2 regions of the Variovorax xiamenensis genome follow, and region 2 is predicted to be linked to the other one. Evidence: riboswitches for the same ligand, from Rfam matches in the RefSeq annotation. Region 2 holds a riboswitch; the other holds the start of a gene.

Region 1 (3,392 bases), 3.4 Mb from region 2:
AGGTACGCGCGATGCGGCCGGCGCCCGTCGACGTGCAGGCAAGCTGGCAGTGCGTGACCTTGCGGGAGGAGCGCCGGATCGAGGAAGCGCCGCAGGCCTACAAGCCCATCGGCGAGGTGATCGACGCGCAGGAGCGTGCGGGCCTGATCCACTGTGCGGTGCGGCTCAGGCCCTGGATCACGTTCAAGGCGTGATCCGGGGTTTGCCGGTTCGTCAGCCCAGTGCGGGTTGGGGGATGCGCGGCTTGGGGGCCGGCATCCCCGTGAACGCGAAATCGACCTCCGGCTCCAGCCCGCTCACGATCCGCGCGATCGACTTGCCCGAGCCGCAGGCGTGCGTCCAGCCCAGGGTGCCGTGGCCGGTGTTGAGGAACAGGTTCGGCAGCTTCGTCTTGCCGATCAGCGGGACGTTGCTCGGCGTGGCGGGGCGCAGGCCGGTCCAGAACTGGGCCTGGGTGGTGTCGCCGGCGCCGGGAAAAAGCTCTTCGACGCGACGCACGATGGCTTCGCAGCGCACGCGGTTCAGGTCGCGGTCGTAGCCGTTGAGTTCGGCCGTGCCGGCGATGCGCAGCCGGTCGCCCGACGCCGAGGTGTAGCGCGAGAACACGAGCTTGAATTCGTCATCCGTCAGCGAGACCTGGTGGGCCTTCGAGGCGTCCTTGACGGGCAGCGTCACCGAGTAGCCCTTGGCCGGGTAGATCGGCAGGCGGATGCCCAGCGGCGCGGCGTACAGCGGGCTGAGCGAGCCCATGGCCAGCACGAAGGCGTCGCCGCGGATGCGTTGGAAGCGGCCTTCGCTGTCGGTGGCCTCGACGTGGTCGATGCTGCCGGCGGCCTCGCGCAGCGCGGTCACGGTGTGGCTCATCAGGAACTTCACGCCCGCGGCTGCGGCCAGGCCCACGAGCTCGCGGGCGAAGCGGTTGGCGTCGCCGGATTCATCCTCGGCCGTGTAGGTGGCGCCGGCCAGCTTCGGACGGATGTGGGCGAGGGCGGGCTCGATCTTCACGGCCTCGTCGGCCGAGATGACCTGGCGCTCGCAGCCCAGGGCGCGCATCTGCTCGGCGGGCTCGAGGGCGCCGTCGAACTCCTTCTGCGTCGTGTAGAAGTGCAGGATGCCCTGTGTGCGCTGGTCGTAGCTGAGACCGGTGTCGCGGCGCAACTGTTGCAACATCGAGCGGCTGTATGTGCCGAGACGAACGATCTGTTCGATGTTGTGGCGGGTGCGCGCCGGGGTGCATTCGCGCAGGAACTGCAGGCCCCAGAGCCACTGGCGCATGTCGGCGCGCATGCGGAAGAGCAGCGGGGCGTCTTCCTTGCCGAGCCATTGCAGCACCTTCAGGGGGGCGCTGGGGTTGGCCCAGGGTTCGGCGTGGCTGACGGAGATCTGCCCGCCGTTGGCGAAGCTGGTTTCTGCGGCCGGGGTCGCCTGCCGGTCGATCACGGTCACTTCGTGGCCGAGTTGCTGGAGGTAGTAAGCCGAGGTCACGCCGAGCAGGCCGGCGCCGAGAACGATCACGCGCATTTCAAGTACCTTTTGAGGATGCAGCGCTTGAACGGCGGGTGTTGTTTGCTATCGAATGAATAGCGAAAGCAACTGGACGACCGCAGTCCAAGTTGCCGCTCCCCCTGTCCTCGGTACCTGAGAGATTCACCCGCTGCGCCCGCAGAGGGTTTGCTCCTTCGGTGCGCCACGTGGCGTGGCGGCTCTCCAGACGGCGTTTCAGTTGGTGCAGTACAGGCCCGTGAGGACCGACCTGAGCGTTTATGGGAGTTTGCGCCTTCGGTAGGGCCACCGGGGTGGCCCGCTCTCCTGCAGTGGGGGGATTGTAGGTGGGGCTCGCGCGGGCGCCAACCTTTGATTTTTCTCCTTTTGCCCGATGGGATAATCGCCTGTTGATTTGCCGCAGGGCGATCGTTCCACACAACAGCAGGGGACTTCATGATCCTGGTTACCGGCGGTGCCGGCTTCATCGGCGCCAATTTCGTACTCGACTGGATCGCGAACAGCGACGAGCCCGTCATCAACCTCGACAAGCTGACCTACGCGGGCAACCTCGAGACGCTCGCGTCGCTCAAGGGCAACCCGAAGCACATCTTCGTTCAGGGCGACATCGGCGACAGCGCCCTCATCGACCGCCTGCTGGCCGAGCACAAGCCGCGCGCCGTCGTGAACTTCGCCGCCGAGTCGCATGTCGACCGCTCGATCCACGGCCCCGAAGACTTCGTGCAGACCAACGTGCTCGGCACCTTCCGCCTGCTCGAGTCGGTGCGTGGCTTCTGGAGCGCGCTGCCGGCCGATCAGAAGTCGGCCTTCCGCTTCCTGCACGTGTCGACCGACGAGGTCTACGGCTCGCTCTCCAAGACCGACCCGGCCTTCACCGAAGAGAACAAGTACGAGCCGAACAGCCCCTACTCGGCCAGCAAGGCGGCCAGCGACCACCTCGTGCGCGCCTGGCACCACACCTACGGCCTGCCGGTGCTGACCACCAACTGCTCGAACAACTACGGCCCGTTCCACTTCCCCGAGAAGTTGATCCCCCTGATGATCGTCAACGCGCTGGCCGGCAAGAGCCTGCCCGTGTATGGCGACGGCATGCAGGTGCGTGACTGGCTCTACGTGAAGGACCACTGCAGCGCCATCCGCCGAGTGCTCGAAGCCGGCAAGCTCGGCGAGACCTACAACGTGGGCGGCTGGAACGAGAAGCCCAACATCGAGATCGTCAATACCGTGTGCGCGCTGCTCGACGAACTGCGCCCCCGTGCCGACGGCAAGCCCTACAAGGAACAGGTCACCTACGTCACGGACCGTCCCGGCCATGATCGCCGCTACGCCATCGACGCGCGCAAGCTCGAAGCCGAACTCGGCTGGAAGCCCGCCGAAACCTTCGACACCGGCATCCGCAAGACCGTGGAGTGGTACCTCGCGAACAGCGAGTGGGTGCGCAACGTTCAAAGCGGCGCCTACCGCGAATGGGTCGAGAAGCAGTACGACAACAACGCGAAGGCCGCGGCATGAAGCTGCTGCTGCTGGGCAAGGGCGGACAGGTCGGCTGGGAACTGCAGCGCAGCCTGGCGCCGCTTGGTGAACTGGTCGCGCTCGATTTCGACAGCACCGACCTCCACGCCGACTTCAGCCGTCCGGAGGAGCTGGCCGACACGGTGCTGAAGGTCCGCCCCGACGTGATCGTCAATGCGGCAGCGCACACCGCCGTCGACAAGGCCGAGAGCGAGCCCGAGTTCGCGCGCAAGCTCAACGCCACGTCGCCCGGTGTGGTGGCCGAGGCGGCGCAGAAGATCGGCGCGCTGATGGTGCACTACTCGACCGACTACGTTTTCGACGGCAGCGGTACGAAGCCCTGGAAGGAAGACGATGCGACTGGTCCGCTCAGCGTG
Region 2 (3,392 bases):
CTACTTGCAACGATGCTGCAGCCCTCGTTTCCCGAAAGCTGTGGCTGCCATGTTTCCCACCAAGACCGACAAGGCGCGCAACGAACTCCAGGGCGGACAGCGCACGCTCACCCAGCGCGAACGCGCCCTGCTGCTGATGGCCGACGGCCGGCGCTCCCTGACCGACTTCAGTCCGCTCTTCGCCAATCGCGATGAAGCCGAGCGGGCCATCCAGGCGCTGATCGAGAAGGGCTACCTGCAGAGCCCCAAGGCCGCGGCGGCAGCTGCAGCCGCGCCCGTGGCCCCTCCCGCGCAGCCCGCGCCCTCGCCCATTCCCGCCGCCGAGCCGATCCAGGTGGCCACCTCGGCCGACACCTTCGACGGCAAGCGTTCGCTGGCCACCACGCGCATGTTCCTGTTCGACATCTGCGAGCGCATGTTCGTGCGCCGCGACCCGAAGTTCGCGCTGCAGATGCGCGACGCGCTGCGCGAAGCGCGCGACCGCGAGGCGATGCTGACCATCGCCGCGTTGATGCTCACCGAAATCGAGAAGACCGCCGGCGTCGAGCGCGCCGAATCGCTGCGCGAGCGCATCGACCGGCTGCTGCCGCCGGCCGAGGTCATGCACTGACCTTCCTGTGAAGACAGCGGCCGGCCCGGCCCGTGACACCATCGCCGGGTGAACTCCTCTCCTCCCGCCCCCACTTCGTTGTCCGCACGCCTTCGCGGCTGGGCCAGGCGCCTCAAGCGCGACGGCGTCACGCTCTGGTTCGCATGCCGGCACGCCTCCACGCCCTGGTATGCCAAGGCGCTGGGCGTCTTCGTGGTGGCCTATGCGCTCAGCCCGATCGACCTGATTCCCGACTTCGTTCCGGTGCTGGGCTACGTCGACGACGTGCTGCTGCTGCCGGGGCTGATCTGGCTCACGATCCGGCTGATTCCGACTTCCGTGCTCGCCGAATGCCGCGAGCAGGCCGACGCCTGGATGCGGAGTTCGGGCTCCAGGCCGACCAGCCGATGGGGTGTCGCGCTGGTCGTGGCCGTGTGGATCGCGGCCGGCGCCGGGGCCTGGTACCTGTGGGCGCGCTGAGTACGCAAGGGCAAATCCGCCGGCCGGCCCGCGCGATCCACTACACTTCCCGGGGTCAGGAGAGAGCCCCGCATGCCGGGGCCGCCGAAGGCGCAGGGGTTTCCCCCGAACGCTCAGGCAAAAGGACTGACGAGGCGCCGGTGAAAACCGGCGTTTCCTTGCTGGAGAGAGGCCGCCGCATCTGAAGCAGAAGCAGCGGCCCACCGAAGGAGCAAACCCCGATCGTGGGGCGAATCTCTCAGGTAAAGCGGACAGCAGGGGTGGCCCATGGCTTGCGTCATGGATTTCGACTGCCCCTTTGGAGTGCCCCGTGGCCGCTTCTTCCTCCGCTACTCCCGACGCCCCGCTTCTCAAGACGCCGCTGTACGACCTCCACCTGGAACTGGGCGCCCGCATGGTGCCCTTCGCCGGCTATTCGATGCCGGTCCAGTACCCCGCCGGCCTGATGGCCGAGCACAAGCACACGCGCGACGCGGCCGGCCTGTTCGACATTTCCCACATGGGCCAGCTGCGCCTGGTCGGGCCCGACGCCGCGGCCGCCTTCGAGACCCTGATGCCCGTCGACGTGATCGACCTGCCCGCCGGCAAGCAGCGCTACGGACTGCTGCTGGATGACGAGGGCGGCATCCTCGACGACCTGATGTTCTTCAACGAGGGCAACGGCTCGATCTTCGTGATCGTCAACGGGGCCTGCAAGGTGGCCGACATCGCCCACATCCAGCAGAAGATCGGCTCGCGCTGCGAAGTTCGCCCCCTGCCCGACCACGCCCTGCTCGCCCTGCAGGGCCCGCAGGCCGCCGCCACGCTGGCACGGCTGTCGCCCGGCGTCGAGCGCTTCGTCTTCATGACGGGCGGCGCGGTGCAGATCGGCGGCATTCCGGCCTTCGTCACCCGCAGCGGCTACACCGGCGAGGACGGCTTCGAGATCTCGGTGGCCGCATCCGACGCCGAGCGCCTCGCCCGCTTGCTGCTGGCCCAGCCCGAGGTCAAGCCCATCGGCCTGGGCGCGCGCAACTCGCTGCGGCTCGAAGCAGGCCTGTGCCTCTACGGCAACGACATCGACACCACCACCACGCCGGTCGAAGCCTCGCTCAACTGGGCGATGCAGAAGGTACGCCGCGCGGGCGGGGCACGCGAAGGCGGCTTCCCGGGCGCCGCGAAGATCCTCGCGCAGCTCGCCGCCTCCACTGCAGGAGCCGCCGGCCACACCGACCACGACACGCTGAAGCGCAAGCGCGTGGGCCTCGTCGCCCTCGAGCGCGTTCCGGTGCGCGACGGCACGGTGCTGCAGTCCTTCGAGGGCCACGACATCGGCGCCGTCACCAGTGGCCTGCTCGGCCCCACGGCCGACCGCTGCATCGCCATGGGCTACGTGGCCACCGCCTTCGCCGAGCCCGGCACGCGCGTGCAGGCCATCGTGCGCGGCAAGCCGGTGCCGATGGAGGTCTCGACCATGCCGTTCGTGCCCACCCGCTACTACCGCGGCTGACCTCATCCGAGTCAGACAGACCGGCTAGGCTCTGCACCCCGATCCATTTTTTCCACGAGGAGTTTTTCCACCATGAGCATCAAGTACACCAAGGACCACGAATGGGTGTCGGCCGAAGGCGACGCAGCCACCGTCGGCATCACCGTGCACGCGCAGGACGCGCTGGGCGACGTGGTGTTCGTCGACCTGCCCGAAGTCGGCAAGACCTTCGCGCAGGGTGAAGTCGCCGGCGTCGTCGAATCGGTCAAGGCCGCGGCCGACGTGTTCATGCCCGTGTCGGGCGAGATCACCGAAGTGAACGAAGCCCTGCGCGCCGATCCGTCGCTGGCCAACAGCGACCCGCTGGCCGCCGGCTGGTTCTTCAAGGTCAAGCTGAGCGACCCCGCGCAGCTCGACGCCCTGCTGGACGCGGCCTCCTACGACAAGTTCGCCGCCGAATCCTGATCCGCTGAGCCTTTCATCAGCACCTTTGTCTTTTCCCTCCGAGCCTTCACCGCCATGCCGACGCCCGCCCTTCCTTCTTTGCAAGAACTAGAGAACGCCGAAGAATTCCTCGCCCGCCACATCGGCATCGATGCGGCGGACGAGGCGCGCATGCTGCCGGCGATCGGCTCGGAGACGCGCGCCGAGCTCATCGACGGCATCGTGCCGGCGGCCATCCGCCGAGCGAAGCCGATGCGCCTGCCCGCGCCGGTGACCGAAGCCGACGCGCTGGCCGAGCTGAAGGCGATAGCGTCGAAGAACAAGGTGTTCCGCAACTTCATCGGCCAGGGCTACTACGGCAACCACACGCCGGGCGTGATCCTGCGCAACATCCTCGAGAACCCCGCCTGG

Evidence for each region. Region 2 has a riboswitch for glycine ahead of gcvT (glycine cleavage system aminomethyltransferase GcvT). Riboswitches for the same ligand answer to the same signal wherever they lie in the genome.
Region 1: it holds a riboswitch for glycine, as region 2 does, so the genes downstream of both, SFB74_RS04475 (D-amino acid dehydrogenase) here and gcvT (glycine cleavage system aminomethyltransferase GcvT) in region 2, are expected to answer to the same signal.

Annotation. Positions count from the first base shown of each region.
Region 1 is NZ_CP139038.1:1,052,949-1,056,340, forward strand. Features, by position in the region: gene SFB74_RS04470 (RtcB family protein) at 1-194, shown strand, start outside; gene SFB74_RS04475 (D-amino acid dehydrogenase) at 214-1,521, opposite strand; glycine riboswitch at 1,616-1,721, opposite strand; glycine riboswitch at 1,725-1,822, opposite strand; gene rfbB (dTDP-glucose 4,6-dehydratase) at 1,939-3,015, shown strand; gene rfbD (dTDP-4-dehydrorhamnose reductase) at 3,012-3,392, shown strand, end outside.
Region 2 is NZ_CP139038.1:4,416,576-4,419,967, forward strand. Features, by position in the region: gene SFB74_RS20155 (hypothetical protein) at 50-610, shown strand; gene SFB74_RS20160 (YkvA family protein) at 689-1,069, shown strand; glycine riboswitch at 1,116-1,208, shown strand; glycine riboswitch at 1,221-1,334, shown strand; gene gcvT (glycine cleavage system aminomethyltransferase GcvT) at 1,464-2,558, shown strand; gene gcvH (glycine cleavage system protein GcvH) at 2,631-3,002, shown strand; gene gcvP (aminomethyl-transferring glycine dehydrogenase) at 3,057-3,392, shown strand, end outside.